DNA from 4 places in the Streptosporangium sp. NPDC053982 genome. Region 1 is predicted to be linked to each of the others. Evidence: riboswitches for the same ligand, from Rfam matches in the RefSeq annotation. Region 1 holds a riboswitch; each other region holds the start of a gene.
What was found. A riboswitch is a leader RNA that binds a small molecule or an ion and turns the genes downstream of it on or off. The one in region 1 is predicted to bind cyclic di-AMP.
Positions count from the first base shown of each region.

Region 1 (7,396 bases):
TGAACGGCGACCTCTCCAAGCAGACGGCCAAGGTCGCCGGCCTGCGCGAGGAGCTCGTCACGATGGCGGTCAGCTCCTACCAGTACGGCTCCGTGACCGGCTGGGAGGGACTGATCAACCAGAGCGACCCCGGGTCCCTGCTGAGCAGCATGGCCGCGGCCGACCAGATGGCCGCCTCCCGCGCCCGCTACCTCAACGCCTTCGACGAGGCCACCAAGACGCTGCGCGACAACCGGGACCGGGCCAAGACCGCCCTCTCCGAGGCCGACAAGACGCGTGACGAGCTGGCCGGCGAGAAGGCCAAGGTCGAGAAGCTGGTCAAGGCGCAGACCAGGCTCCTGGACCGGCTGGGCACCTACCAGCGGGGCAATCCCAACGGAACCGGGATCAAGTACAACGGCCCGGCCTCCGGAAACGCCCGCGCCGCCCTCGCCTTCGCCTACGCCCAGATCGGCAAGCCGTACCGGTACGGCGCGACGGGCCCGGGAAGCTGGGACTGCTCCGGGCTCGTCCAGGCGTCCTGGCGGAGCGGGGGCGTCAGTCTGCCCCGCACCACCTGGGAGCAGTGGAGCTGGGGCGCCAGCCGCCGGGTGCCGGTCAGCTCGCTCCAGCCCGGCGACCTCGTCTTCAGCTCGGGCCTGGGCCACGTCGGCATCTACGTCGGCGGAGGGAAGATGGTGCACGCCCCGCAGACCGGGGACGTCGTCAAGATCGCTCCCCTCCGCAGCGCCCTGGTCGGCGCCGTCCGCCCCTGAGGCGCCCGGGACCCCGAGGGGTCGGCGGGACCTCCTACGGCGCGCCGGGGAGCCGTACCGTGGCGAGGAGGCCGCCGTCGGGGCGGGGGGCGAGGACGAGCGTCCCGTCGTGGGCGCGGACGATGCTGTGCACGATGGCCAGGCCGAGCCCGACGCCGGGGTGCTCGCCGGTGCGCACGCGTTCCGTTCCGCGCCGGAAGGGCTCGGTGAGGGCCGGCACCAGTTCCGGCGGGAGCCTGCGGCCCGTGTTCTCGACCCGCAGCACGCTCGTGCCGTCGTGCGCCTCGGTGCGGACCGTCACGGTGCCGCCGGCGGGGAGGTTGTGGACGACGGCGTTCTGGACGAGGTTCGTCACCATCCGCAGCAGAAGCTCGGCGGAGCCGCCGGTCCTGGCCGCCCCGCCGGTGACGTCCAGCGTGATCCGGCGCTGCTCGGCGAGGGGGAGCAGCGTCTCGGCGGCCTCCTCGGCGAGGAGGGAGAGGTCGACGCTCTCGCGGGTGAAGTTCCCGCGGTCGCCCCGGCTGAGCAGCAGGAGGGCCTCGATGAGGTCGATCGCCCGCTGGTTGACGGTGTGCAGGCGCTCGATGAGCTCGTCCCGGTCCCGCGCGGGGTCCCTGCGGGCGACGTCGAGGAGCGTCCGTGAGATCGCCAGCGGGGTGCGCAACTCGTGGGAGACGTTCGCGGCGAACCTCTGCTGCTCGGCGAAGTGGGACTCCAGCTGTTCGAGCATCGAGTCGAACGCGTCGGAGAGCTCACGGAACTCGTCCTGGCGGCCCTCCAGGCGGATCCGGTGGGACAGCGACCCGTTCCCGGTCATCCGGGCCGCGTCCGTGATCTGTGTGAGCGGCGCGAGCATCCGGCCGGCGAGGATCCATCCGCCCAGCAGGCCGAACGCCAGCAGGAAGGCCAGTGCCTGTGCCGCGCGGGGGACGAAGGCGCGCTGGAGGTCGGTGCGGTTGGGGATGAACCGCAGGGCCGGCGCCCCGGGCCGGGCCGCCTCCGGCCCCGTCCCGAGGGCGCCGTCGGGCACGTAGCGCAGCAGGAACACCCACACCACGGCCAGCAGGAGGGCGCCGGCGAGCATGAGGAACCCGGCGTAGCTGATGGTGAGCCTCAGCCGGACGCTGGGCCCCGGACGCCTGTTCAACGGGCTCCTGCTCAACGGGCGCCGGGGCGGGCGGGATCGCCGCCCGCGCCGCCGGTGTCGATCCGGTAGCCGACGCCGGGCACCGTGGCGATGAGCCACGGCTCACCGAGCCGTTTGCGCAGCGCGGAGACGGTGATGCGGACGGCGTTGGTGAAGGGGTCGGCGTTCCCGTCCCAGGCCCGCTCCAGCAGCTCCTCGGCGCTGACGACCCCGCCCTCGGCGGCCACGAGGACCTCGAGCACGGCGAACTGCTTGCGGGTGAGCGCGACGTAGCGTCCGTCCCGGAAGACCTCCCGGCGGAAGGGGTCCACCCGCAGGCCCGCGATCTCCCTGACCGGGGGCCGGGCGTGGGCGCGTCTGCGGTCGAGCGCCCGGAGGCGCATCACGAGCTCCCGGAGGTCGAACGGCTTGGTGAGGTAGTCGTCGGCGCCGAGCTCGAACCCGGAGGCCTTGTCGTCGATCCGGTCGGCGGCGGTGAGCATGAGGATCGGGATGCCGCTGCCGGAGGCGACGATGCGCCGGGCGATCTCGTCGCCGGAGGGGCCGGGGATGTCGCGGTCGAGGACCGCGAGGTCGTAGGAGTTGACGCTGAGCAGCTCCAGGGCGGAGTCGCCGTCGCCGGCGATGTCGGCGGCGATCGCCTCCAGCCGCAGACCGTCACGGACGGCCTCGGCCAGGTACGGCTCGTCCTCCACGATCAGTACGCGCATGCCGGAAGCCTAGGCGGCCCGGCATATCGCCGGGGTATGCGAGGACCTGTACGCGGCGGGCACTCGGCTCAGCCCACCGGCGCCGGCTCGGGGCGGGACCGGCCCGGCGGAGCCTCCGCCGCGGTGCGCCACCAGCGGTGCGACGCCAGGGCGGCCAGTGCGGCGCCGGCGGCGTTGAGCAGGACGTCGTCCACCGAGGACACCCGGTCCAGCCGCAGGACGTACTGCGCGGTCTCGACCATGATCGAGCAGCCTGCCCCGAGCGCGAGGATCCGCGGTACGGACGCCAGCGCCGCGAACCGCATCGGGGCGAAGAACCCCAGCGCCGCGAAGATCAGCAGGTTGCCGCCGATGCCGAGCGGCCCCATCGTGGGCAGATCCTGCAGTGGGAGCAGACTCACCCGGCCGGGGGCGACGCCGGCCTCCGGGCCGGGCATCATGGTGATCCATACGAACGGCACCGTGCCGTGGACCATGCCCACCTCGGCCAGCGACGTCCGCCACGCCGACGCGGCGCCGGCGGCACGCCGGACGCGCGCCAGAGCCCACGCCACCAGGGCGGACGGCGGCACCGCGACCAGTGTCATGAGCAGCACGCCGTTCTCCGTGCCGAGGCAGCCGTGCCACCGGCCGGCCGCGCAGCTCGGGGCGGCCATCAGGAGCGGCCGCCGCAGGACGAACGCCACGCCCGCCAGGCCGAGGACCGCCAGGCAGGCGAGCACGATCCCGCGCGTACGGCGGGGCGGTGCTGACAGGGATGCACTCCGGTTCATGCCTCCCATCGAAGGGGGAGGGCCGTTGCGGGGACGTATGCGATTTTCGATACGCCGGCGATACACGGAGTCCCCGGTCGTCCCCGGTCGTCCCCGGCCGGCCCCCGCCGCGGGCCGGGACGGCGGGGCGGCGGAGCGGGACGGCGGGGCGGCGGCACGGCCGGTCGCACGCTCCGTCAATGATCGTTACCATCACGTGATTCACGTCACAAAAGCCATGATTTTTCGGACTGATCACGGAAGTGTGACAAGCGTCATATTTGCCCGGTGAAATCGGCCCCTGAACAGTGGCCCGTCGATCGCCCGAGGCGTTTTCGATCTATGTATCTTTTGTGATTCCTTTGCCCTCTCCTGGGAAACAGGGGTAACTTCTGGCGTCGCGGCGAGCAAGCCATGCCACCGCGCCGGGCCCGGCCCGTCATGCCGGCGCCTGTCAAAGATCCATAAAGATCCATTCGGCCGTCGCACCCTGCGAGGAACGCTCCCACCTGCGACGGCCTGCCGAATCCGTGCAGCCAGGAGGCACGGAACCGGGGACCCACCGGCCCGACACGCGGCCAGGGGTGAATCGGCGCGCCCGACGCGCCGTAGGGCTTCTTCCCGGCCCGAACCCGTCAGCTAACCCGGTAGGCGTCAGCGGAAGTCCCAAGGAGAAATCCTGTCTACCACCCCGCGTAACCCCCGTTCGTCGCGCTTTTTCCGCGTTTGCGCCAGTGGTTTCGCCCTCACCGTGACGGCCTCGGCCGGAGCGGTCACGATGGGCTCCCCGGCGGCGCTGGCCGACACGGGAACCGGTCCCGTTCTCCAGGTCAGGAGCACCGCCTCTCAGGTTGAGAGGCCGGTCGCCGCCTCCGCCGCCTCCGCGGCGCACACCAGCGCCAAGAAGACGGCGAAGGCGAAGAAGACCACGCTGAGCAGGACCGCACTGCAGAAGGTGAAGGCGTCCAAGGCCGTCTCGGCGGCCAAGAAGCAGATCGGCGATCCGTACCGGTGGGGAGCCTCCGGTCCCGGCGCGTTCGACTGCTCCGGTCTCGTCCGGTACGCGTGGCGCAAGGCCGGCGTCTCCCTCCCCAGGGTCACGAACAGTCAGTACCGAGCCGTGCGGAAGAAGGTCTCGTGGAGCAGCCTGCGCCCCGGTGACCTGCTGTTCTTCTACGGCAAGGGCCACGTGGGCATGTACGTCGGCAAGGGGAAGATGGTCCACTCCCCGAGCAGCGGCAAGACCGTCAGGGTCGTCCCCCTGAAGGGGTACTACCGGTCCTCCTTCTCCGGGGCGGTCCGTCCCGGAGCCTGACGGATCCCGGCCGCCGCCCCCCTGGAGCGACCGGGAAGACGGCCCCGCCCGTCCCTTCGAAGGGACGGGCGGGGCCGCCGCGCGTCCGGGGCCGGTCGCTAACATCGGACGTGTGCGCGTCCCGACAGAGCGTCGTGCCGTGCTCGCCGGAACCCTGACACTGGCGGTCGCCGCCCTGGCCACCGGCGCGGGCCCGTTCCCCGCGCCGCGCGACCCGTGGCCCGGCGGCTCCGTCACCGTCCGCGGCGAGCACTCCGTCGTGATCGGCCACCGCGTCCCGGCGGCCCGCCTCGCCGACCTGGCGGCCGGCGCCGACCGCGCCCGCCGTACGGTCCTCGACGTCTGGGGGCCGGTCCGGGCGGTGGTCCTGTTCCCCGCGGACGACGCAGAGGCGGCGGCGCTGGCCGGCGCCGCGCCCGCCGCCGTCGCCGGCCTGGCCGCGCTGGCCGACGCGGGCCGGGTGATCGTCCTGCCGTCGGGGTACGCCAGGCTGAGCGGGACCGGCCGGGACGTGGTGCTCGCCCACGAGCTCACCCACGTGGCCACCGGCGCCACCCGCGGCGGCCGGGTGCCGGTCTGGCTGTCGGAGGGGTTCGCCGACTACGTCGGTTACCGTGACGCCGGGATCGCGGTCCCGGCGGCCGCCGCCGAACTGGCCGCCGAGGTGCGCGCGGGCCGCCTGCCCGAGCGGCTCCCCGGCCCCGCCGACTTCGCCGCGGACGCCCCCCGGCGGGCGCAGGCGTACGAGGAGGCGTGGCTCGCCTGCCACTACGTCGCGCGGCGGTACGGCGAGCGGACGCTGGTGAGGCTCTACGGTAGCGATGTCGGCGATGTGCTGGGCCTGTCCCCGGCGGAGTTCGCCGCCGGCTGGCGCGACCACCTGAGAAGGGAGCTGGGTTGACGTCCTCCCCACGCCCGAGGGCGGTGTCCCGGCGATCGGCCGCGCCGGATGCGGCCGACGCCGCAGCGGCGGCGGTCGTGCCCGGGGGGTGGCGGCCCGCCGGATGGGCGCTGGCCGCCCTGGGCGCGGCCACGGTCGCGGTCGTGGCGCTCACCACGCCCTGGCGGGCCCTGCCGTCCGCCGCCCCGGCCGTCGCGCCCGACCCGGCGCGCGACTTCACCGCCGGGCAGATCGCCCGCTCCGAGGCGTTCGACGCCGCGCTCACCGCGCCCGCCTACCTTTCGCTCGGGCTGACCCTCCTGGTCGCCGGGGTGCTGGTGGCAACCCCGCTGGGCGCCCGGCTGCTCGGACGGCTGCGCGGACCCCGGTGGGTGCGGGCGCTGCTCGGCGTCGCCGGGCTGTCCGCGGCGGTCGAGGCCCTACGCTGGCCGCTGGGCATGTGGTCGGAGACGCAGCTGCGCGCCTACGGCCTGTCCACCCAGACCTGGCCCTCCTGGACCGCGGACCGGCTCAAGGACATCGGTGTCCGGACCGCGCTGCTCGCGATCATGGTGCTCGCCGTGACGGTGCTGGCCGGGCGCTTCCGGCGCTGGTGGATACCCGCCGCGGCCGGCGCGTTCACGCTGACCGTGGCCGCGTCCTTCGCCTACCCGGTGGTCATCGAGCCGATCTTCAATGACTTCACGCCGATGGCGGCCGGGCCGCTGCGCGACGACCTGCTGGCCATGGCCGCCCGCGACGGCGTGCCCGTCGAGGACGTCCTGGTCGCCGACGCCTCCCGGCGCACCACCGCGCTCAACGCCTACGTCTCCGGGTTCGGCGCGACCCGCAGGATCGTGGTCTACGACACCCTGCTCCGGGCGCCCGCGAAAGAGGTCGAGCTGGTGGTGGCGCACGAGCTGGGCCACGCGAAGGCGGGCGACGTGCTGTACGGCACGCTCGTCGGGGGGCTGGGCGCCGCCTTCGGCGCCTGCCTGCTGTACCTGGTGCTCGCCGCGGGCCCCGTACGGCGTCGCGCCGGCGTCGCCTCGGCGGCCGACCCGCGGGCCGTGGGCCTGATCATGGGGTTGCTGAGCCTGGCCACGGTCCTGTCCGGGCCCGCGCAGAACCTGGTCAGCAGGCAGATCGAGGCCCGCGCCGACGCGCACGCGCTGGAGCTGACCCGCGACCCGGAGACGTTCGCCGCGATGCAGCGGCGCCTGTCGGTCACCAACGTCTCCGACCTGTCGCCGGACTTCCTGGAATACGTCCTCTACGGTTCTCACCCGACGACGCCGCAACGGATCGCCATGGCGCGCTCATGGGCCCGGCTGAACGGCGTCCCGGAGCCGTGAGCCGCGCGCTGTTCCTCACCAACGACTTCCCGCCCCGGCCCGGGGGCATCCAGGCGTTCGTGCGCGGCCTGGCCGACGGCCGCCCGCCGGACTCGGTGGTCGTCTACGCCCCCCGCTGGCCCGGCTGCGACGACTTCGACGCCCGCCGGCCGTACCCGGTCGTGCGCCACCCCACCTCGCTGATGCTGCCCACGCGCGGGGTCGCCCGCCGGGCCGCCGAGGTCGTGGCGGCGTACGGCTGCGACACGGTGGTGTTCGGGGCGGCGGCCCCGCTCGGGCTGCTCGCGCCCGCGATGCGCGCCGCCGGGGCCCGCCGGATCGTCATGGTCACCCACGGGCACGAGGCGGCCTGGGCCGGCGTCCCCGGCGCCCGCGGGCTGCTGGCGAGGATCGGCGGGCACGCCGACGTGGTCACCTACCTGGGGGAGTACACCCGGCGGAGGCTGGAGCGGGTGATCCCCTCCGGCAGGCTGGCCCGGCTC
Region 1 covers NZ_JBVJKQ010000003.1:319,224-326,619, reverse strand. Annotated here, with positions in the region: gene ACZ6W9_RS06745 (C40 family peptidase) at 1-755, shown strand, start outside; gene ACZ6W9_RS06740 (sensor histidine kinase) at 790-1,902, opposite strand; gene ACZ6W9_RS06735 (response regulator transcription factor) at 1,914-2,612, opposite strand; gene ACZ6W9_RS06730 (VanZ family protein) at 2,681-3,385, opposite strand; cyclic di-AMP (ydaO/yuaA leader) riboswitch at 3,875-4,033, shown strand; gene ACZ6W9_RS06725 (C40 family peptidase) at 4,116-4,679, shown strand; gene ACZ6W9_RS06720 (hypothetical protein) at 4,792-5,580, shown strand; gene ACZ6W9_RS06715 (M48 family metallopeptidase) at 5,577-6,914, shown strand; gene ACZ6W9_RS06710 (glycosyltransferase family 4 protein) at 6,911-7,396, shown strand, end outside.

Region 2 (7,396 bases), on a different contig from region 1:
GCCGACGACGATCCGTGGGTGCGCGCGCAGGCCAGGCTCACGCGCGGCCGGCTGCGGCTCACCCACGGCGGCGACGAGACCGGCGTGGACGCCGACGCCGGGATCGCCCTCGCCGAGTTCCGCGCGCTGGGAGAACGGTCGGGGATCTCGCTGGCGCTGGCCTTCCTGGCCGACCGGCTCGCCATGCGCGGTGAGTTCGCGCGCGCGTGCGAGCACTACGAGGAGGCCGTCGTGGCGCTGACCGAGGTCGGCGCGGCCGAGGACGTGGTCGGCCTGCGGGCGCGACAGGCCCAGCTGTACTGGCTGCTGGGCGATGAGCGGGCCTGCGCCTCCGCCATGGCCGAGGCGCAGCGGTGCGCGGACGGGATCGCCTGGCCGGACGCGTACGTGCTCGCCGAGCTGGCGCTTTCGAAGGCGCAACTGGCGCGCTGGCGCGGCGAGCCGGACCAGGCGCGCCGGCACCTGGCCGCGGCCCGGGCGACGCTGAGCGAGGAGGGGGAACCGGACGTCTGGCTCCGCGTCAGGGCCTCTGACCTGTACGGCTACCTCGCCGATGACCTCGACGAGGCCCGCGCGCACCGCAGCGAGGCGCTCCGCGCGGCCGTGGAGACGGCATATCCGCAGGCGATCGCCGGGGTGCTGGTCGGGATCGCGGATCTCGCGCTGCGCCGGGGGGACCACGAGCGGGCCGCGCGGCTGCTCGCGGCGAGCGACGCCGTGCGCGGCACCCCGGATCTCTCGCAGCCGGACGTCTCCAGGATCGCCGGGGAGGCACGGAGCCGCCTCGGCGGGACCGCGTTCGCCGAGGCGATCCGCGACGGGCGGCGGCGCGACTGGCACGAGCTGGCCGAGACCGCCCTCGGCCCGTGAGCGTCGCGCGCCGGTCGGCGGCGCGGACGCCGCCGGGGTCCCTGCGGCGACCGGGTCCGGCGCGGGGCGGCGCCGGCGGGCGTGTCAGCGGCCGTGTCAGTACGGCGACGGCCCGGTGTCAGCGCGGCGGGCGATGGTGGACGCCGTTGAGACCCGGCCCTGAAGGCCGACGAGAGGAACCACCATGGAACACACCGTCACCGGGCTGCCCGCCGAGCGCCGGCCCGGCTGTCCCTTCGACCCGCCGTCGGAGCTGGTCGAGGCGCGCGAGCAGGGCCCCATCAGCCGCTACGTCTTCCCCGACGGGCACCGGGGCTGGCTGGTCACCGGGTACGACCTGGTCCGGTCGGTCCTGGCCGACCCGCGGTTCAGCTCGCGCAAGGAGTTCATGCTCCATCACCCGTACATCGACTACAGCGGCGTGGAGACCGTCCCTCCGGCGGGACCGGGCGAGTTCATCCTCATGGACGACCCGCGGCACAGCCGGTACCGCAAACCGCTGATGGGGAAGTTCACCGTACGGCGGATGCGCCTGCTCACCGAGCGGATCGAGCAGATCACCGCCGAGCACCTAGACGCCATGGAGAAGACCGGGCCGCCGGCGGACCTGGTGACCGCGTTCGCCAAGCCGATCCCCGCCGTCGTGATCTGCGAGCTGCTGGGCGTGCCGTACGAGGACCGGGGTTCCTTCCAGGAGAACATCGACAAGTTCCTCAACGGGGAGACGAGCGACGAGGACCTGTTCGCGGCCTACACCGCGACCCAGGGCTACCTCGCGGAGCTGGTGGCCTCCAAGCGCGCCGCCCCGACCGACGACGTGCTCAGCGACCTCACCGACGGCGACCTGACCGACGAGGAGCTGAGGGGGATGAGCCTGATCCTGCTGGCGGCCGGGCTCGACACCACCGCGAACATGCTGGCGCTGGGCACCTTCGCGCTGCTGCGCGAGCCGGAGCAGCTCGCCGCGTGGCGCGCCGATCCGGCGCTCACCGACGGGGCCGTGGAGGAGCTGCTGCGGTATCTGACCGTCGCCAAGATGTTCATGAGGACGGCGCTGGAGGACGTCGAGCTGGGCGGCCGGATCATCGAGGCCGGTACGACGGTCGTCCTGTCGAACCACGCCGCCAACCGCGACCCCGAGCGCTTCACCGACCCCCACGTGCTCGACCTGCGCAGGCGGGAGGGCGGGCACGTGGCCTTCGGCCACGGCGTCCACCAGTGCCTGGGGCAGCAGCTGGCCCGGGTCGAGATGCGGGTCGCGTTCCCCGCGCTGCTGGACCGCTTCCCCTCGTTGCGCCTGGCCGTACCGGCGGAGGAGGTCGCGCTGCGCCCGGAGGTGGCGGACATCTTCGGGGTGAAGAGCCTCCCGGTCACCTGGGACGCCTGACCGCCGAGGGCGGGCGTGGCGGTGTCCGTCCCACCCGGTGGTCCGGGTGGGACGGACACCGGGCCGGCCGGCGCCCCGGCCCGCCGGTCACGCCGACCGGCGGCCCAGGGCGCGGAGCTGGTCCGGGCTCAGCGCGGAGACGTTCTGGTCGATGGGCGAGTCCGAGTACTGGTGGATCGTCCACGCCTTCCAGCCGGCCGGGGGCGTCACGGCGCCCTTCTCCCGGCCGTAGGCGGCCACCCACAGCGGGTACTGCTCCAACCCCGCGCCGTAGGTCTCGGCGAAGTTCAGGCCGCTGTAGAACATCGGCGTGACGCCGGTCCTGGCCTTCACGTGTGCCAGCCACGCCTTGGCCCAGGCGTTGACCTGCTCGACGGAGCGGTCGTCGGTGGCCTCCAGGTCCAGGACGAGCAGGTCGCCACGCCTGGCGGGCTGCGCGTCCACGACGGACAGGAAGTGCTCGGCCTCGGCGATCGGGTCGTTGCCCGGGTGGCCGAAGTGGTAGGCCCCGCGCACGATGCCCTTCTTGTCCAGCTCCCTCCAGTGCCTGGCGAAGGAGCGGTCGCGGAACGTCGTGCCCTCGGTGGCCTTGATGATGCCGAACTGGGCGGAGCTGACGCTCCAGTCGTAGGCGGGCTGGTAGTTGGAGACGTCCAGTCCGTAGGTGAGCGGGCCCGCCTCCTGCTGGGAGACGCGCTGGGCGGCCGCGATGTGCCCGGCGGGCGAGGCGGAGGCCGTGACGGGGGCGATGCCGCCGAGGGCGGCGCCGGTCAGGACCGTGCCCGCGAGGGCCAGGCCGAGACGGTTTCCGAGCGTGCTGATCCGGGGGTTGCGCATGGGGTGTCGGCTCCTTGCTTCCATGTCGCCTACCGGGTTAGCTGTCGGGTTCGGGCATGGAAGTGCCCTACGGACGCATCGATGGGAGATCGTCCGATTCACCCCGGAAAAGGTGGGTCCCCGGTTCCGCTGGGAAGGCGCGGATTCGGCGTCCGCACACCGTCGGCGGGCATTGCCACGGAAACGGCGTCGGGTCCGGTCGATGGAGCGGCTCTCGTGCCGCTGGGGCGGCTTTCGCGCCGCGATGACAAAAGGTATGCGTTGCCCCACGGAAAGGGCAAGTGACCTGCGGCGGAGCGGATCGCGCCGGTGATCCGGAGGGTGTCGGACCACCCTGCCCGCAGGGGATCGGGGCCCATGGTAAAAATTGACGCCTCACCGCCCCGGACCGGGCGGGAACCGGGCCGCCCGCCGTGGCGACCGGACTTCCCGGCGGTCGCCACGGCGGCCGCATCTCGGCCATACGTCCGGTCTGTAGGGATTCGTGGTGTCCCCTTGGTAACAGCTCCGTAAGAGCGCGCCGTTACCTGACGCGTACGGACCGTGATGTTCGGCAGGCTGGGGGGAGATCGGATCCGGCGACGGGGAGGCGAGATGCAGGATGATCATGGTCCGGCCCGCGGGCGCGGTTCCGGTGCGGGCCCCCGCGGTCGCATGCCGTACGGCGGGCCCCCGGGCGGCCCGCCCGGGTCCGCCGCGTCCCCGTCCCGTCCGCCGGTCCGCCCCGAGGCCCGGTACGACGGTCCGGCGCAGAGCCCCGGAGACCCGTTCATGCACGGCTCGCTGGTGGACGCCGGCATCGCCCTCGCCGGTCGGCCGCGCCACCCGGCCGGGGAACGGCCGCGTTCCTGGACGGGTCCGCGTCTCCGGCGCGACCGGCTGCTGCGCCCGGCGCTGATCGGCGCCTTCCTGGCGGCCGCCGGGCTCGGCGTCTGGACCTCCGGCCGGTCCCCGCTGGACGACCGGCCCTCCGCCGTGGCGGCCCCGCTGCCCGCGCCGTCGCTCGCCCCGCACGGCACCGCGGTCGTCCACCCGCCGCAGGCCGCCCGCACGCCCTCCGCCGAACCCGGCAGGGTCATGGTCGTCCGCGAGCTGAAACCACGCCTGGTGCGGCCCCGGGCCGACGCGGCGGACACCCCGGACGGCCGCGCCCCGGGGGAGGAGCGGCGGCACGCCGCGGCACGCCGTACGCCGGAGGCCGCTACGCGGACGGAAGCGGGAACGGAGGCGGGGGCCGGGGCCGGAGGCGGCGGGCCGGGCCACCGGGAGACACGGGGCCTCTCGCGCCCGCCGCACGCCCCGCACGACCGCGGGCACGGGCACGGGCACGGCCCGGGGGCGCCCGCCCCCGAGGCCGGACCGCGGGGCCGGGCCGACGGTGGCGCCCCCGGTGCCCCGGCCCGTGACGCCCGTGACGCCCGGGACACCTCCGCCGGTCCCGGCGGCCACGACGGCTCCGGCGGCGTGGGGCTCCGGTTCGACACCGCCTACGCCTGCCGCGACTTCCGGCCGGACGACTGGCGCCACGACTTCTGCGTCCGGGCGTGGAACGACTACCGCAGAAGCAACGACCTTCCCTAACCTGGGGGCCGCGCCCACCCGCGAGTGAAGGAGCACCGGTAATGGCGCACGATGAGATCACCGGCCGCCGCTCCGTGCCGGCCCAGGACGCCGCCGGTCGGACGGCCGACGGCCACGAGCAGGATGCCTTCGGGCGGGGCCGCTCCGGCGCGGCCGGCCATGAGGAACCCGGCGCGCGACCGGCGACCGCCCAGGCCGCCGGGCCCGACGCTCCGCCGGGGGTGGAGATCCGGCCGATGCGCCGACGCGACGCCGAACAGGTGCTGGCCATCTATCAGGCCGGGCTGGACACCGGCCAGGCCAGCTTCGAGACCCTCGCCCCGAGCTGGGAGGGCTTCACCGCGGCCAGGTTGCCGCACCTGCGCCACGTGGCCTGCGACACCGGCACCGGCCAGGTGCTCGGCTGGGTGGCCGCCTCGGCGGTCTCGGCCCGCCCCGTCTACGCCGGGGTGGTCGAGCACGGCGTCTACGTCCACCCGGGCTGCCAGGCCCAGGGCATCGGCCGGGCTCTGCTGGCGGCGTTCGTCTCCGCCAGCCAGGACGCCGGCGTCTGGACGATCCAGTCCGGCGTCTTCCCCGAGAACGCCGCCAGCCTGGCCCTGCACCGGGCGCTCGGTTTCCGGGTGGTCGGCATCCGCGAGCGGATCGGCCGCCACCACGGCGTCTGGCGGGACGTGGTGATGATCGAGCGCCGCAGCACCTCGACCGGAACCTGAATCGCCGCCCGGGAACATCGGCTGCCGGGCGATGGTCGCACAACCCGCGGCCGGTGTGCCCGGTGTCCCGGGCCTCACCTTTCGCCTTCGTGGAACACCGTTCGTCTGGGGCCGCGTTGCGCTTTTCGCCGAGAGGTGACACGCACACGTGATGGCTGAGGGCCTCGCTGTTGCGAACTCCGTCGCGACTCCTCCGATCTCCCCCTGAAATCGATGTATGTCAATATAGAGAAGTATCGATTTCGATGAATGTCTATATGGAGGACGTGTGGAACCTCTGGAACTCCTGGAGTGCAGCCCGCCGCTGACCCGCGAGCCGCTGGACGCCGGGCAGGCGGCCGGGGTGGCGCGCGTGTTCAAGGCGCTGGGCGACCCGGTACGGCTGCGCATCCTGTCGATCGTGGCCAGCCGCGCCGGCGGCGAAGCGTGCGTGTGCGACATCACCGACGCCTTCGAGCTGTCCCAGCCGACCATCAGCCACCACCTCAAGGTGCTCAAGGAGGTGGGGCTGCTGACCTCTGAGCGGCGCGCCTCCTGGGTGTACTACCGGCTGGTGTCCGAGACGCTGGGCGAGCTGTCGGCGCTGCTGACCCTGCCCGCCAATGAGCCCGCCGGCGTGACGGCCGCTGCAGCGGCGGTGCCGCGGTGATGTCGGCTCAACCCGCACAGGCCACCGCGCCGCCAGCCGGGGTGATCGGCGCTCTGTCGGTGCTGGATCGGTTCCTGCCGGTGTGGATCATCGCGGCCATGGGCGCAGGGCTGCTGCTCGGGCGTCTGGTGCCCGGCCTGGACACCGCGCTGGACACCGTCAAGATCGGTGAGATCTCGCTGCCGATCGCGCTCGGCCTGCTGCTGATGATGTATCCGGTGTTGGCCAAGGTCCGCTACGACCGGCTCGGCACCGTCACCGGCGACCGCCGCCTGCTCCTCTCCTCCCTGCTGCTCAACTGGGTGCTCGGCCCGGCGCTGATGTTCGCGCTGGCCTGGATCTTCCTGCCGGACCTGCCCGAGTACCGCACCGGCCTGATCATCGTCGGGCTCGCCCGCTGCATCGCCATGGTGCTCATCTGGAACGACCTGGCCTGCGGCAACCGGGAGGCCGCCACGGTGCTGGTCACGCTCAACTCCATCTTCCAGGTGGTCGCCTTCGGCGCGCTGGGCTGGTTCTACCTGCAGGTGCTGCCTGGCCGGCTCGGCCTGACGCAGGCCGCACTCGACGTCTCGGCCTTCGACATCGCCTTTTACGTGCTGGTCTTCCTGGGCATCCCGCTGGCCGCCGGCTACGCCTCGCGCAAGCTCGGAGAGCGCGCCCGGGGCCGAGACTGGTACGAGCAGCGCTTCCTGCCGCGCGTCGGCCCGATCGCCCTGTACGGGCTACTGTTCACCATCGTCATCCTGTTCGCCCTGCAAGGCCACACCATCACCTCCCAGCCCGGCGACGTGGCCCGCATCGCACTGCCGCTGCTGGCCTACTTCGCCCTCATGTGGGGCGGCGGCTTCGCGGTCGGCAAGGCGATCGGCCTGCCGTACGACAAGACGACCACGCTCGCCTTCACCGCCGCCGGCAACAACTTCGAGCTGGCCATCGCGGTTGCGGTCGGGGTCTTCGGCGTCACCTCCGGCCAGGCCCTGGCCGGAGTGGTCGGCCCGCTCATCGAGGTCCCCGTCCTGGTCGCCCTGGTCTACGTCAGCCTGGCCGGCCGCCGCCTGTTCAGCAAGGAGCCCGTAGGTGCCTGACAAGCCGAGCGTCCTGTTCGTCTGCGTGCACAACGCCGGCCGATCCCAGATGGCCGCCGGATGGCTCGTCCACCTGGCCGCAGGCCGCATCGAGGTCCGCTCCGCAGGATCGGCCCCCGCCGATCAGGTCAACCCCGTCGCCATCGAGGCGATGCGCGAGGTGGGCATCGACATCACCACCGCCCAGCCCAAGATCCTCACCGTCGACGCGGTCGAGGCGTCCGACGTGGTCATCACCATGGGCTGCGGCGACGCCTGCCCGATCTTC
Region 2 covers NZ_JBVJKQ010000005.1:150,128-157,523, forward strand. Annotated here, with positions in the region: gene ACZ6W9_RS10260 (AfsR/SARP family transcriptional regulator) at 1-870, shown strand, start outside; gene ACZ6W9_RS10265 (cytochrome P450) at 1,055-2,257, shown strand; gene ACZ6W9_RS10270 (glycoside hydrolase family 25 protein) at 2,345-3,094, opposite strand; cyclic di-AMP (ydaO/yuaA leader) riboswitch at 3,106-3,255, opposite strand; gene ACZ6W9_RS10275 (hypothetical protein) at 3,866-4,675, shown strand; gene ACZ6W9_RS10280 (GNAT family N-acetyltransferase) at 4,717-5,391, shown strand; gene ACZ6W9_RS10285 (ArsR/SmtB family transcription factor) at 5,660-6,040, shown strand; gene arsB (ACR3 family arsenite efflux transporter) at 6,040-7,128, shown strand; gene ACZ6W9_RS10295 (arsenate reductase ArsC) at 7,121-7,396, shown strand, end outside.
Region 2: it holds a riboswitch for cyclic di-AMP, as region 1 does, so the genes downstream of both, ACZ6W9_RS10270 (glycoside hydrolase family 25 protein) here and ACZ6W9_RS06725 (C40 family peptidase) in region 1, are expected to answer to the same signal.

Region 3 (7,396 bases), on a different contig from region 1:
GCGGGCTGGCCCTCGCCGAGGCCGTCTTCTCCCGCGTCGGCGGGGACGGCGTCGTGGTCGAGCGCCGCGTCAAGGACGGCGAGCGGGTCTCCCGCGGCGACGTCCTGATGACGGTCACCGGCGCCACCCGCGACCTGCTGACCGCCGAGCGGACCGCCCTCAACCTGCTCACCCACCTGTCCGGCGTCGCGACCCTCACCGGCCGCTGGACCGAGGCCGTGGCGGGCACCGGCGCGCGGATCAGGGACAGCCGCAAGACGCTGCCCGGCCTGCGGGCCCTTGAGAAGTACGCCGTCCGCTGCGGCGGCGGGGTCAACCACCGCATGTCGCTTTCGGACGCCGCCCTGATCAAGGACAATCACGTCGTGGCCGCCGGCGGGGTGGCGGAGGCGTTCCGGGCCGTCCGCGACGCGTACCCCGGGCTGCCGATCGAGGTCGAGGTCGACCGGATCGACCAGATCGAGCCGGTGCTCGCGGAAGGAGCCGAGGAGATCCTGTTGGACAATTTCAGCGTGGAAGACCTGGCGCGGGCCGTACGGCTGGTGGGCGGCAGGGCACGACTGGAGTCCAGCGGAGGGCTGACCTTGGATTCGGCGCGTGAGGTGGCCGCGACCGGCGTCGACTATCTCGCCGTGGGCGCGCTCACCCACTCGGCGCCCGCGCTGGACATCGCCATGGACCTTCGAGGGAACTGATACTGATGCTGCTCGCCATCGACGTCGGCAACACCCACACCGTTCTCGGCCTGTTCGAGGGCGAGGAGGTCATCGAGCACTGGCGCATCGCCACCGACGCCCGGCGCACGGCCGACGAGATAGCCGTGGTGCTGCAGGGCCTGCTCGGCCAGTCACCGCTGCTCAAGGGCACCGACGTCAATGGCATCGTCATCTGCTCCACGGTGCCGTCGGTGCTCAACGAGATGCGGGAGATGTGCCGCCGTTACTACGGCGACGTCAACGCCGTGATCGTCGAGCCCGGCGTCCGCACCGGCGTGCCGGTCCGGATGGACAACCCCAAGGAGGTCGGCAGCGACCGCATCGTCAACGCGCTCGCCGCCATCAACCTGTACGGCGGGCCCTGCGTGATCGTCGACTTCGGCACCGCGACCTCCTTCGACGCCGTCTCCGCCAAGGGCGAGTACGTCGGCGCGGTCACCGCGCCCGGCATCGAGATCTCGGTGGACGCCCTGGCGGCGGCCGGCGCGCAGCTGCACAAGGTGGAGCTGGTCCGGCCGCGTTCGGTGATCGCCAAGAACACCGTCGAGGCGCTCCAGGCCGGCATCATCTACGGCTTCGCCGGCCAGGTGGACGGGATCGTCGAGCGGATGGCGGCAGAGCTGGCCGACGACCCCGACGACGTCACGGTCGTCGCCACCGGCAGCGCGGCGCAGCTCGTGGTGGGGGAGGCCCGCTCGATCGACGTCCACGAGCCGTGGCTCACTTTGATCGGGCTCAGGCTGATCTATAACAGAAACGTTCCGTAGCCGGACATCGGTACCCTTGGCTCTGTGACCGCTGACCTGACGAACCCGGCCGACGATCTGCCCGAGCAGATGCGCGTGCGCCGGGAGAAGCTCGATCGCCTCCGTGCCGAGGGTGTCGACCCCTACCCGGTGACCTTCCCGCGCACCGCGACCAACGCCGAGATCCGCGAGAAATACGCCGATCTCGCCGCTGACACCGCGACCGGCGACAAAGTGGGCGTCACCGGCCGCGTCATGCTGTCCCGGACCGGTGGCAAGCTCTGCTTCGCCACCATCCGCGACGGCTCGGCCGATCTCCAGGTCATGATCTCCCTGGACAGGGTCGGCGAGGAGTCCCTGGCCGCGTGGAAGCGCGACGTCGACCTCGGCGACCACGTCGGCATCGAGGGCGAGGTCATCACCTCCCGCCGGGGCGAGCTGTCCATCCTCGCCGACCGCTGGGCGATCACCTCCAAGTGCCTGCGCCCGCTGCCGGAGAAGCACGTCGGCCTGACCGACCCGGAGGCCCGGGTCCGTCAGCGCTACCTCGACCTCGTCGTCAACGACGAGGCGCGGAGGATGGCCTACGTCCGCAGCGCCGTCGTGCGGGCGATCCGCGACTTCTGGCACGGCGAGGGCTACCTCGAGGTCGAGACGCCGATGCTGCAGCGCATCCACGGCGGCGCTTCGGCCCGGCCGTTCAGGACGCACATCAACGCCTATGACATGGAGCTCTACCTCCGCATCGCGATCGAGCTCTACCTCAAGCGGCTCGTGGTGGGCGGCATCGAGAAGGTCTTCGAGATCAACCGCAACTTCCGCAACGAGGGCGCGGACGCCACCCACAACCCCGAATTCACGATGATGGAGGCCTACGGCACCTATCTCGACTACAACGGCATCGCCGACCTGACCCAGCGGATGATCCAGAACGCGGTCGTGGCCGCGCTCGGCCACTCCGTGGTGGTCCACGAGGGGCAGGAGATCGACCTGGGCCTGCCCGAGTGGCCGCGCGTCACCGTCTATGGATCGGTCTCGGAGGCGCTGGGCGAGGAGGTGACGACCGAGACTCCGCTGGAGCACGTGCGCAAGCTCGCCGACGCGCGCGACATCCGCTGGGACCCCAAGTGGGGCCAGGGCAAGCTCGTCCAGGAGCTCTTCGAGGAGCTGGTCGAGCACACGCTCATCCAGCCGACGTTCGTCATGGACTACCCGCTGGAGACCTCACCGCTGGCCCGGACGCACCGGGACAACCCGTTGCTCACCGAGAAGTGGGACCTCATCGGGTTCGGCACCGAGCTCGGCACCGGCTACTCGGAGCTGAGCGACCCGATCGAGCAGCGCCGCCGCCTCACCGAGCAGTCGCTGCTCGCCGCGGGCGGCGACCCCGAGGCCATGCAGCTCGACGAGGACTTCCTCACCGCCCTGGAGTACGGCATGCCGCCCACCGGCGGCGTGGGGGTCGGCGTGGACCGCCTCGTCATGGCCTTCACCGGCAAGAACATCCGCGAGACCATTCTGTTCCCGCTGGTGAAGCCCACCGGCTGAGCGTCACCGGGCCCGCCCCGCGGGCCCGGTCCGCCAGGCCCTCCGGCCTCGCCTGACGAGCCCTCGGTCCCCGTGGACCGCGGGCTCGTTCCGTTCCTCCCGCTGAGCGGAGACGCCATTTCCCCGATGATCCGGGCGGCCGGCGATCAGCTCCCCGCGGAATGCCGGAAAGCCGGTTTCATCCGACGCCCATTGCATGATGATTTTCTCGGCGCCGTCAGGGGCGCGGCCGGGGGCCGTGGTCGACGGGATGCGCGACGCCTGCCGGACCGATCGTTTTCTGCGGGAAATGCGGCGGGCGCCGGCCGTGCGGCTCGTCCCGGCGGAGGACCCGCGGTGGTCCACGGAATGGTCCACGGCTTGGCCCCGTGGTGCGGCTCCGGGGTGCATCATGGCGATGACCTCGGCTCATGCCGCGGGCAGGCTGCGGACAGATCGCGGACACGCCTGGCGCGGGCCCCGGGCGCGACGGCGGTCCGGCGGCGCGCCCTCCGGCTCGGCCGCCACTTAATCACAATGGGCCCGACATATCATGAGTACTTCATGTAACGCCCACTCTGTCAATAGTGTGGGCCATCTCTATGAAGAGCAGAGCTTGACGACCTTTGAACGGGGCGTTTACCGTTCCTGACGGGCGACATCGATTCCAGCGTGCTCACGCCTGAGTCCCGTTTCGGGGGGAGTTGCTAGATGGCATATCCGGAAGTGGATTCCCGCCGCGGCGAAAGTCTTCCGGGCACTGAGGATATCGATCTCAGCGAGGAGGACCTCGTGCTCCTGGCCGAGCTGGCCAAGGGCGTCACCGTCGACAGGGTGGGCCGCCGCCTCGACATCAGCGGCCGGACGGTCCGGCGCAGGCTGCGCGGGATCTGTGACCGCATCGGCGTGGCCACCGCGATCGAGGCGGTGGCCTGGGCCGCCCGCCGCCGCCTGATCTGACGCCGTACACCCGGCCGGTCCGCCGTGCACCGGCCGACCGGTCGTGGCCCGCCCGGTCAGGCCGTGCACCCTGCTGATCGTGTGTCCGTGTCCGTGTCCGTCCGGCCCGGCCGGTTCGTGCACCCGGCCGGTCATACGCCCGTCGGGTCAGGCCGTGCATCCGGCTGATCGCGTGCCCGTGCCCATGCCCGTCCGGCCCGGCCGTACGCCGGCCGGATTCAGTCGGCGACGCGCACGCCCCCGGCGAAGGGCCGGTTGCCCATGGGGGCGATGCGGACCACGTCACCGGTCTGCGGGGCGTGGATCATCAGGCCGGCGCCGAGGTAGATCCCGACGTGATGCAGGTCGCTGTAGAAGAAGACCAGGTCGCCGGGGCGCAGCTGGTCGCGGGAGACGTGGGTGCCGGCGGTCCACTGGTCACCGGTGTAGTGGGGCAGGCTGATGCCGACCTTCTGGTAGGCCCACAGGACCAGCCCCGAGCAGTCGAAGGAGTTGGGTCCCTCGGCGCCCCAGACGTACGGCTTGAGCTGCTGGGTGAGCGCCCAGCGCACCGCCTCGGCCGCCTTGCCCTGGCCCACGACCGGAACGGTGAGCCTGGTCGCCCGGCCCTGCATGCTCTGGGCGCGGTCGCGGACCTCCCGGTAGAGGTTGCCCTCCAGTTTGCCGACCAGGCGTTCGATCTTGGAACGCTTGTCGCCGAGCTCGCCCAGCAGCTTCTTGACCTCGGTGGACCGGGCGCTGGCGCTGGCCCGAGCCTGCTCGGCGACCTTGAGCGCCTGGGCGACCTGGGCGACCTCCTCGCTCTGCCGCTGCTGGAGGGCGTAGCTGGTGGCGGCCTGGTCGAGGAAGGTGTCGGGGTCGCTCGACTGGGTGAAGGCGAGCGTGGAGCCCAGGCCCCCCGACATGTAGGTGCTCTGCGCGAGGAGGGTCGCCTTGGTGCGCCGGGACTCCAGCTCCGTCTCGCTGGTGGACAGGTTCTTCTTGGCCACCTCGGCGGCGCGCTGCGCCTGCTTGAGCTTCACCCGTGCGCCGTTGTACTGCTCGGCGAGCGTCTCGACCTCGACGTGGAGCTTCTCGACCTGCTTGGCGAGCTGCCGGAGGTCCGGTTTCGGGTCCGCACCGGCGGACGTCATGGGAGCGCCGACCGCGAGGAGGGTGAACGCGAGCCCGATGGAGGCCGTCCGGCCGGAAAGGCGACGGGAGGCGCGCTCCCGCATCGGGACGGGTCCGGCTGGACGTCCACTGCCACGGCGCGGCGTGCGCTTCACCAACGGGCTCCTCTCTCGGCCGCCTGCCGGGTTAGCTGACGGGTTCGGGCCGGAGGCAGCCCTACCGAGCACGCCGGTGACGGCTCGGATTCACCCCTGGGGACGCGTGGAGGGTGGGTCCCCGGCTCCCCGGGTCCGGGGATTCGGCGGGTCAGCTTTTCGGGGAAGCTGACATCGAGCACGGACATTAGTGCAATTGGAGGTTCATGCTCAACCAGAACCACAAAGTCGGTAGAGCTTTCACAACCGGAAAGTCACAGGCAGATCACATACTTTCATGATCCTCATGCCTGTCAACCTGGATCCATGTCGCTATGAGCGGCATACCACCCATGTAGCCGCAGGCCCCGGTCCATGCCGAGGGCGAACGGCCGCCGTCACCGGGGTTTCCGGCCGGGCGCGACGGGGGTGACACCGGGAGCCGGGCGGTGCCGTTGTGACCGAAGTTACGGCTGGGCCGTAATGGGGGTGCGCCGAGGACGTACGCTGATCGGTCATGGAGCAGGTTGCGGAACCCTCCCCGGCGGACGCCCTGACGGACGGGACCGGGGCGACGGCCGGGTCGGCGAGCGGGGTCACGGCCGGGGCCACGGGCGAGGTCACGGTCCGGCGCGCCCGCACGCCGGACGTGCGGGCGATCCGGCGGCTGGTCGACACCTACGGCGGCGCCGGGCCGCGACTGCTGGAGAAGGCCACGGTCACCCTGTACGAGGACGTCCAGGAGTTCTGGGTGGCCGAGCGGGACGGGGCCGTCATGGGGTGCGGGGCGCTGCACGTCCTGTGGGAGGACCTCGCCGAGATCCGCACCGTCGCCGTCGATCCGGCGTGCCGGGGCCAGGGCATCGGCCACATGATCGTCTCGGCGTTGATCCGCACGGCCGGCGAACTCGGCCTGCGCAGGGTCTTCTGCCTCACCTTCGAGGTCGACTTCTTCGCGCGCCACGGCTTCCGGCGGATCCAGGGCACGCCCGTCTCGCCCGAGGTCTACGCCGAGTTGCTCGCCTCCTACGACGAGGGCGTCGCCGAGTTCCTCGACCTGGAGCACGTGAAGCCGAACACCCTGGGGAACACGCGGATGCTGCTTCATCTACCGCCCCTGGTCAAGCGTGATGACCGCAGTTGTGACTGTGACAAAAGGTGACTCTCGGACGACTATCTCGATACCTTGTGCTTCAACGTGCATGTGAGTCTCGAATGCGCCGCATGCGTAGTCGAAGTGAGGTGACGCGGTGACCAACGGACAGCCGCCGTATCCGCAGGATGATCCCGACCGCGATCGCACCCCGTCGGGACACTCCGGATACGGCTCGCACGACACGGGTCAGGGCCCCGGGGGTCTCGACCCCGACGCGACGGTGGTGGGGTACCGGACGGACGGCACCGGACCCGGGCAGAACCAGCCCGGTTACGGCCAGCCCGGCGGTTACGGCCAGCAGGGCGCGCAGCCGGGGTACGGGCAGCAGCCGTCGTACGACCAGGGCGCCTACGGCCAGCAGGGGGCGCAGCCGGGTTACGGCCAGCAGCCCTCCTACGACCAGCAGCAGGGCTACGGTCAGCAGGCCGCCCAGCCCGGTTACGGCCAGCAGGCCGCGCAGCCCGGCTACGGGCAGCAGCCGTCCTACGACCAGGGCGCCTACGGCCAGCAGAACTCCCAGCCGGGCTACGGCCAGCAGGGGACGCAGCCGGGGTACGGGCAGCAGCCGTCCTACGACCAGGGCGCCTACGGCCAGCAGGGGGCGCAGCCGGGTTACGGCCAGCAGCCCTCCTACGACCAGCAGCAGGGCTACGGCCAGCAGGCCGCCCAGCCCGGTTACGGCCAGCAGGCCGCGCAGCCGGGGTACGGCCAGCAGGGCGCGCAGCCCGGTTACGGCCAGCAGCCCTCCTACGACCAGGGCGCCTACGGGCAGCAGCCGTCGTACGACCAGGGCGCCTACGGCCAGCAGGGCGCGCAGCCGGGCTACGGCCAGCAGCCCTCCTACGACCAGCAGCAGGCGTACGGCCAGCCCGGCTACGGCGGCGCCCAGTACGGCCAGCAGCCCGGTTACGGCGCTCAGCCGCAGGGCTACGGCCAGCAGGGCTACACCCCGCAGTGGGGCGACGGCGGCCACGCGCCGGGCGTGTCGGCCCCGCTCGCCGAGTGGTGGCAGCGCCTGGTCGCCCGCATCGTCGACGGTGTGAT
Region 3 covers NZ_JBVJKQ010000002.1:433,470-440,865, forward strand. Annotated here, with positions in the region: gene ACZ6W9_RS04780 (L-aspartate oxidase) at 1-695, shown strand, start outside; gene ACZ6W9_RS04785 (type III pantothenate kinase) at 701-1,483, shown strand; gene lysX (bifunctional lysylphosphatidylglycerol synthetase/lysine--tRNA ligase LysX) at 1,508-3,010, shown strand; gene ACZ6W9_RS04795 (helix-turn-helix domain-containing protein) at 3,782-3,949, shown strand; gene ACZ6W9_RS04800 (C40 family peptidase) at 4,168-5,217, opposite strand; cyclic di-AMP (ydaO/yuaA leader) riboswitch at 5,223-5,376, opposite strand; gene ACZ6W9_RS04805 (amino-acid N-acetyltransferase) at 5,714-6,358, shown strand; gene ACZ6W9_RS04810 (RDD family protein) at 6,447-7,396, shown strand, end outside.
Region 3: it holds a riboswitch for cyclic di-AMP, as region 1 does, so the genes downstream of both, ACZ6W9_RS04800 (C40 family peptidase) here and ACZ6W9_RS06725 (C40 family peptidase) in region 1, are expected to answer to the same signal.

Region 4 (7,396 bases), on a different contig from region 1:
CGAGCAGGACGGCTTCGTCAAGCCGCTGCTGTTCCTGGCGGCGGCGGTCCTGGCGCTGGGCGGCACGCTCGCCGCCACCGGCCTCGCCGCGGCCGACCTGCGGCCGGACCTTTCGACCATGGCCGCGGTCGGCGCGAAACCCGGCACCCGCCGGCTGGTCGTCGCCGGCCAGGCGGGGTTCATCACCGCTCTCGGCGCGCTGGCGGGCGCCCTCGCGGGGATCCCGGCCGGGGTCGCGGTGGCCTCGACGTCGAGGCCGTACGGCTACCCCCTCTGGACGTCGGGCTCGTCGCCGTCGCTCCTCGACCGGCTGCCGCCGGTCGAACTCCCCTGGCTGTTCCTCACCGCACTGGTGGTCGGCCTGCCGCTGCTGGCGGCGCTGGTCGCGGGGGCGTTCACCCGGACCCGGGTCATCCTGACCCGCCGGATCACCTGACCTCTCGACATCGAGGGACGACCGGCCGGTGCGGCGAGGGTACGCCGTGCCGGGTGTCCGGGCTGGTAGGTGTGGTGGTGAGGTTCCGATCACCAGATCCCGGCGGCGAGCGAGACGATGCCCCACGATGTTCCCGGCGACCCGCCGGACGGCCCGGCAGGCGGGCCCGGCCCGTCTGGTCCGCCCGGCCCGTCCGGCCTGTCCGGCTCGCCTGGTCCGCCCGGCTCGTCCGGCTCGCCTGGCGGGCCGGAGGACACGGGTCCGTCCGATGCGGCCGACGGCGGGCCCGGAGAAACAGGCGGCCCGGGAACGGTGGGCGGGCCGGGGGACGCGGTCCGGTCCGGTCCGCGCGGCGGTGAGGGCCGGTTCGGCGTGGCCGGTGCCGGTGGACCCGGTGCGGCCGGCGCCGGCCGTACCGGGTCCACCGGCACCGGCCGTTCCGGCGCGGCGGCGTTCCTGCGGGACCTGTGGCGCCGGCCGTCCCGGCGGACGCTGTTCGGCGCCGTCTACGGGACCGTCCTGGCCAGCAGCCTGGCCGCGGCGCTCGACAAGACCGGAGTCCCGCCGAACCCCGGCTACGAGTTGCTGTGGATCCTGGTGTCCGCGCTCGTCTCGGCCGCGGCCCACGCCTACGCGCACGCCATCGCTGAACCGGCGCGGACGGGCGGGTCGTTCGCCCACGCGGCGCGCTCGCTGCTGGCGGAGTGGCCGCTGGTGGCGGCGGCGCTGCCTGCGGTGGCCTCGCTCCTGGCGGCGCACCTGCGGTGGTGGGACCCCTACATCGCGGTCGAGGCGGTCCTGGTGCTCAACGCGTTCACGCTCTTCGGCCTGGGGGTGTGGGCGGCGCGGGTCTCCGGCCGCGCCCGTTGGGCGGCCCTGCGGACGGGCGGCGCGAGCATGCTGCTGGGCCTGTTCGTCGTCGCCGCGAACGTCCTGATCAAGTGACCCGCCCGGGGCCGGTGCCGGGAGGGTGGCGCCGGCCGTACCGGTTCACGCGAAGGCGTCGCGAGGGCACGGGGACGGACCCGGGCGGCTCGGGGTCGCGAGCCGGGCGTCGTCCACCGGGCGGGGACCGGCCCGGGCGGCGTGGGCGGGACGTCCCGCCCACGCCGGAGGACGGTCTCAGTCGATGACGTCGGCGCAGACCACGTGGGCGCAGAGCTCGATCATCCGCCGCTCGGTGCGCGCGTCGGCGACCCGTGCCATCAGGATCGGCGCCTCGCTGGCGGCGAGCTGCGGCAGCCGGGCGCGCACCCCGCGGTGGATGTCCCGGACCACGTCCTCGGCCGCCGTCATGTGCACCTTGACGTGCAACATGATCCCGGGCGCGCCGGAGGAGGTCCTGGCCTCGGAGATCCACACGTGGTGGACGAGCGGGTAGTCGGCGAGGACCTGCGCGATCGCCGCCCGCAGCGCGGGCAGGATGGGATGGCGGCAGCGACGGTAGCCCGGATCCACCATCTGCATCGGCCCCGACAGGTGGGGCCGGGGGGCGGGGATCCACGGCTGCGCGGGCACTGCGGCCCCGGTGGGTGCGGCGGTCCGCTGCTGGGGGCGGACCGGCGCGGGACGCGACACCGTGGCCATCGCCCCGGTGGCGTACGCCGTCGGGGTGCTGGACGTCAGCGCGGGCGCGGGACCGCTGCGGGTGGAGTCGAGATATCGCCTGAGGTCCTCGATGGGGACGGCGGCGGCCGCCGGTCCCGCTGCGTCGATCACGATTTCCCGCACACCGGTGACGCGCTGGATGTCGAGGATGGTGTCGGCGTCGCAGGCCGACAGGGAGTGGCTGCCACGGTGCCGTGCGTAGGTGCTCGTCGAGGTGTATCCGAGGAGCACGCGTTCACCCGTCTGCGTCGTGCCGAGCACGACGGAGCGGTCCGGTCGCACGGCTACCAGGAGTCCCCATTCGGCGAGCGCCGCCAGCAGCCGGTGCGGGCCGCCGTGCTGTGCGAGCACGTCGCCGAGAGCGGGGTTCCCGATGCTCATATGAGGAACGATAGGTAGGGGACCACGGCTTATGAGGGTAATCGTGAACTTTTGTGGTGAGCAATACCAAGTTGAATTTTGTACGCATGAGATCGTCCCGGATGGGTAGCGGCAAGACCCGTCTCGTATGCCGGGACACTCGTGAACACGTTCACAAGCGTCGGTAGACTCGAGAGGTCGTGCAGCAGCCTCTCGTCTTAAGGATCCCGCCTGTGAACAAGCCCGTCGTACTGGTCGCAGAGGAACTCTCCGAGGCCGGTCTCGCGGTCCTGGGCGCGGACTTCGACGTCCGCCACGTCGACGGCGCCGACCGCGCGCAGTTCCTGCCCGCCCTCGCCGGGGTCGACGCCCTCATCGTGCGCAGCGCCACCCAGGTGGACGCCGAAGCGATCGCCGCCGCGCCGAAGCTCCGGGTCGTCGCCCGCGCCGGCGTCGGGCTGGACAACGTCGACGTCGAGGCCGCCACCAAGGCCGGTGTCATGGTCGTCAACGCCCCGACCTCCAACATCACCAGCGCCGCCGAGCACACCGTCGCGTTGATCCTCGCCTCCGCGCGCAACGTCGCCCAGGCGCACTCCGCGCTCAAGGGCGGCGAGTGGAAGCGCTCCAAGTACACCGGCGTCGAGCTCGACCAGAAGGTCGTCGCCATCCTCGGCCTCGGCAAGATCGGCCAGCTCGTCGCCCAGCGCCTGCAGCCGTTCGGGGTCGAGCTGATCGCCTACGACCCCTACCTGCAGCCGGCCCGCGCCGCGCAGATGGGCGTTCGCCTGGTGTCGCTGGAGGAGGCCCTCGCCGAGGCCGACTTCATCACCGTGCACCTGCCCAAGTCCAAGGAGACCATCGGGCTCATCGGCGACAAGGAGCTGCGGGCCGTCAAGCCGACGGTGCGCCTGATCAACGTCGCCCGCGGCGGCATCATCGACGAGAACGCCCTGTACTCGGCGATCAAGGAGGGCCGGGTCGCCGGCGCCGGCGTCGACGTCTTCCCCAAGGAGCCGGTCACCGACAGCCCGCTGTTCGAGCTGGACCAGGTCGTCGTCACCCCGCACCTGGGCGCCTCCACCCACGAGGCCCAGGAGAAGGCCGGCACCCAGGTCGCGCGCAGCGTGAAGCTGGCCCTTGCCGGGGAGTTCGTGCCGGACGCCGTCAACGTCCAGGGCGGCGCCGTCGCCGAGGACGTCAAGCCCGGCCTGCCGCTGGCCGAGAAGCTCGGCCGGGTCTTCACCGCGCTGGCCGGCGAGGTCGCCACCCGCCTGGACGTCGAGGTCCGCGGTGAGATCTCCGCGCACGACGTCCGGGTGCTGGAGCTGGCCGCGCTCAAGGGCGTCTTCGCCGACGTGGTGGAGGACTCCGTCACCTACGTCAACGCTCCGCTGCTCGCCAGGGACCGCGGGGTGACCGTCGAGCTGGTCACCAGCCCGGACAGCCCCGACTGGCGCAACGTGGTGACCGTGCGCGGCGTCCTCGCCGACGGCCGTACGGTCTCGGTCTCCGGCACGCTGTCCGGCCCGCGGCAGATCACGAAGATCGTCGAGGTCAACGGCTACCAGATGGAGATCGAGCCGACCGACCACCTGTCGTTCTTCGCCTACAGCGACCGTCCCGGCGTCGTCGGCGTCGTCGGGCGCATCCTGGGCGACCACGGCATCAACATCGCCTCGATGCAGGTGGCCCGTGACGTCAAGGGCGGCAAGGCGCTCATCGCGCTGACCGTCGACACCGCCATCCCGGCCGACGTGGTGGACCAGATCGCCGCCGAGATCGGCGCCGACAGCGGCCGCTCGGTCGACCTGGCCGACTAGCCCGCCGTCTCCGCGGGTCCCCGGTACGGCGGGGGCCCGCGGAGACGTCTCCGAGCCCGTACGGCGAGCGGACCCGAGCCCGTACGGCGGAGCGGATCCCGGGCGTGCACGGCGGGACGGGCCGTCACGCGGAGCGCGCGCTGTCGTCTCATCATGTGAGAAATGTGTACGGCGGGCGAGACGGCGTTCCGGCGGGCGGGTACTGTGACAGGAAATGCGCCAGGTTCTCGTAATCCTTACCTGCCGCGGCGGGGCCTGACGGACAGGCCGGCACCTCGCCGCGGTGCGATGGCGTTCGCCGGCTTCACCTTCGCGTCGCGGATCCGCGTCCCGGATCCGCGGCCCCAGGCCCGGTCGGACTCGTGACCGGAGTCCCCCATCACATTTCCCGCTCGCCCGTGAACGAGACGAGGCTTGTCATGTACGACATGTATCCCTGGAACCGTCCGGAAGAAAGCAAGGACGAGGCCGCCGACGCGCTGCAGACCGCGCTGGACCGGCGCGACAACGGCGGGGTGCCCATCCGCTGACCCGGATCGACCGATCCGGATCGACCGGCCCGGAGTGACCGGCCTGGAGTGACCGGCCCGGATCGACCGGCCCGGAGTGACCGGGAGAGACCGCCGGCCGGGATCGGGGCCGGCGGTCTCCCGCGCCGCGTCAGGCGTCCTTCGCGTCGCCCTTCTTGTCGTCCTTCCCGGTGTCCTTGCCGGTCGTCATGGTGCCGTTCTCGATCGAGATCTTGACACCAGAGCGGTCGGGGCGGACGGCCCCGGCGAAGACGCTGCGCCGCCAGGAGCTGAGCTTCTCCTCGCGGATGACGTCGCCGGTGCGCGGGGCGTGGACCATGTAGCCGGGCCGGCTGATCATGCCGACGTGGCCGAGGCCGCTGAAGAAGACGAGGTCACCGGGCTTGAGGTTCTTCCAGGAGACCTTCTTGTGGAAGGCCGCGTACTGGTCGTAGGTGACCCGGGGGAGCTTGATGCCGGCGGCGCGGTAGGCGCGTTGCATCAGGCCGGAGCAGTCGAAGCCGCCGTGGCCGGTGCCGCCCCAGACGTAGGGGACGCCGCGCTTGGACATCGCCCACCGCACGGCCTGCTTCCAGGCGGGAACGATCGCCTTGGCGGGGGCGGCCTTCGCGGGCTCGGACGTGGACCCGGACTCGGCGGCGGCCGCGGGGGCGGGGGCCGGCGTGGGGACGGCGGCCGGGAGGGCCGCGGAGAGCGTGGGTGAGGGGGCGACCACCGGTGAGGGGGCCGGGGTGTCCGCCATGGCGGCGGCGGGGGTCGCGAGCGCGGCGGTGCCGGCGGCGACGATGGACAGGGCACGGGGGAAAAACTTGCCGGACAGGGTGGTTCCTTCCATAAGGCCTGCCGGGTTAGCTGTCGGGCTCGGGCGTGGAGGCCGCCCTACGGCGCGGGAAACGCGCTGATTCGCCCCAAGGAAAACCCGTGTGGGCAGCCGGAACGCGCTCGCTGACAGCGGAGTCATGTGTTCCGGCGCCCCGGGTTTTCCGGAAGGTGGGTCCCCGGCTCCCCGGGGCCGGACATGGGGGTGGCCCACGGGGATTAGGCGTCGATACGAATGGGAGGACCATAACGAAGGTTCATGAATCGGTCAATACGTCGCAAAGTCGGACAAATCGATCAAGGGTTTGTGACACGCCGTTCTGTCCGTAGCGTGAGATGGGTGTTCGGCAGTCGAGACAAACCGGTAGGGTGCGAACATGGACTCGCGCAACATTCGCCTGGCAGTCATCCCCGGCGACGGGATCGGAGTGGAAGTCGTCGCCGAGGGGCTGAAGGTCCTCCAAGCGGTCGGCGCCAAGGCCGAGACCACCACCTACGACCTCGGCGCCAAGCGTTACCACGCGACCGGTGAGGTCCTCACCGAAGCTGTTCTGGACGAGCTGCGCGGATACGACGCGATCCTGCTCGGCGCGATCGGCGACCCCAGCGTGCCCCCCGGCGTCCTGGAGCGCGACCTGCTGCTCAAGCTCCGCTTCCGGCTCGACCACTACGTCAACCTCCGCCCGGTCAAGCTCTTCCCCGGCGTGGAGACCCCGCTCGGCGGTTCCCGGCCCGAGGACATCGACATGGTCGTCGTCCGCGAGGGCACCGAGGGGCTGTACGCCGGGACCGGGGGCGTGATGCGCCGGGACACCCCGCATGAGATCGCCACACAGGAGTCGCTGAACACCGCGTTCGGTGTCGAGCGCGTCGTCCGCTACGCCTTCGACAAGGCGCGGAGCCGCCCCCGCCGGAAGATCACGCTGGTCCACAAGACCAACGTGCTCACCTACGCCGGAGACCTCTGGGCCCGCACGTTCGACCGGGTCGGCCAGGAGTACCCCGAGGTCCAGACCGACTACTGCCACGTCGACGCGGCCTCGATGTTCTTCGTCACGCAGCCGGAGCGGTTCGACGTGATCGTCACCGACAACCTCTTCGGCGACATCCTCACCGACATCGGCGCCGCCGTCGCCGGAGGAATCGGCCTGGCGGCCAGCGGCAACGTCAACCCCGACCGCACCGCGCCGAGCATGTTCGAGCCGGTCCACGGCAGCGCGCCCGACATCGCGGGCCAGGGCAAGGCCGACCCGACCGCCACGATCCTGTCGGTCGCCATGCTCCTCGACCACCTCGGCCTGTCCGAGGAGGCCGCCCGGATCGAACAGGCCGTGGCCGACGACCTCCTGGAGCGGCAGACCGGCTGGGCGGGCCGGACCACCCACGAGATCGGCGACGACATCGTCGCGCGAGTAGCCGGCTGAGGCCGCCTGCTCGATTCACCCACGCGCCCGGCGGCTCCGCGAGCCGCCGGGCGCTGCTTTTTGTCCGCAGTGCCACGTCCACTGCCGACTTTGTCCTAGATGCAGTAGTTTCCCGGTATCCAGTCCATCGCAGAATGGACTGAGGTGCAGTTCGACTCGAAGAGAAGGATTCCCGCCATGGCCACCGCTCAGAAGCTCAGCTTCAACGTGCAGCACTCCGACCACGCTCGCACCGCGGCCGAGCGCGAGCAGGTACTGGCGAACCCCGGATTCGGCCAGGTCTTCACCGACCACATGATCCGGATCGACTACACCGAGGGCCGGGGCTGGCACGACGCGCGGCTCATGCCGTACGGCCCGCTGAGCCTCGACCCGGCGACCGCGGTCTTCCACTAC
Region 4 covers NZ_JBVJKQ010000008.1:19,753-27,148, forward strand. Annotated here, with positions in the region: gene ACZ6W9_RS15535 (FtsX-like permease family protein) at 1-436, shown strand, start outside; gene ACZ6W9_RS15540 (hypothetical protein) at 809-1,381, shown strand; gene ACZ6W9_RS15545 (hypothetical protein) at 1,559-2,425, opposite strand; gene serA (phosphoglycerate dehydrogenase) at 2,638-4,227, shown strand; gene ACZ6W9_RS15555 (C40 family peptidase) at 4,888-5,592, opposite strand; cyclic di-AMP (ydaO/yuaA leader) riboswitch at 5,580-5,812, opposite strand; gene ACZ6W9_RS15560 (3-isopropylmalate dehydrogenase) at 5,954-7,000, shown strand; gene ACZ6W9_RS15565 (branched-chain amino acid aminotransferase) at 7,178-7,396, shown strand, end outside.
Region 4: it holds a riboswitch for cyclic di-AMP, as region 1 does, so the genes downstream of both, ACZ6W9_RS15555 (C40 family peptidase) here and ACZ6W9_RS06725 (C40 family peptidase) in region 1, are expected to answer to the same signal.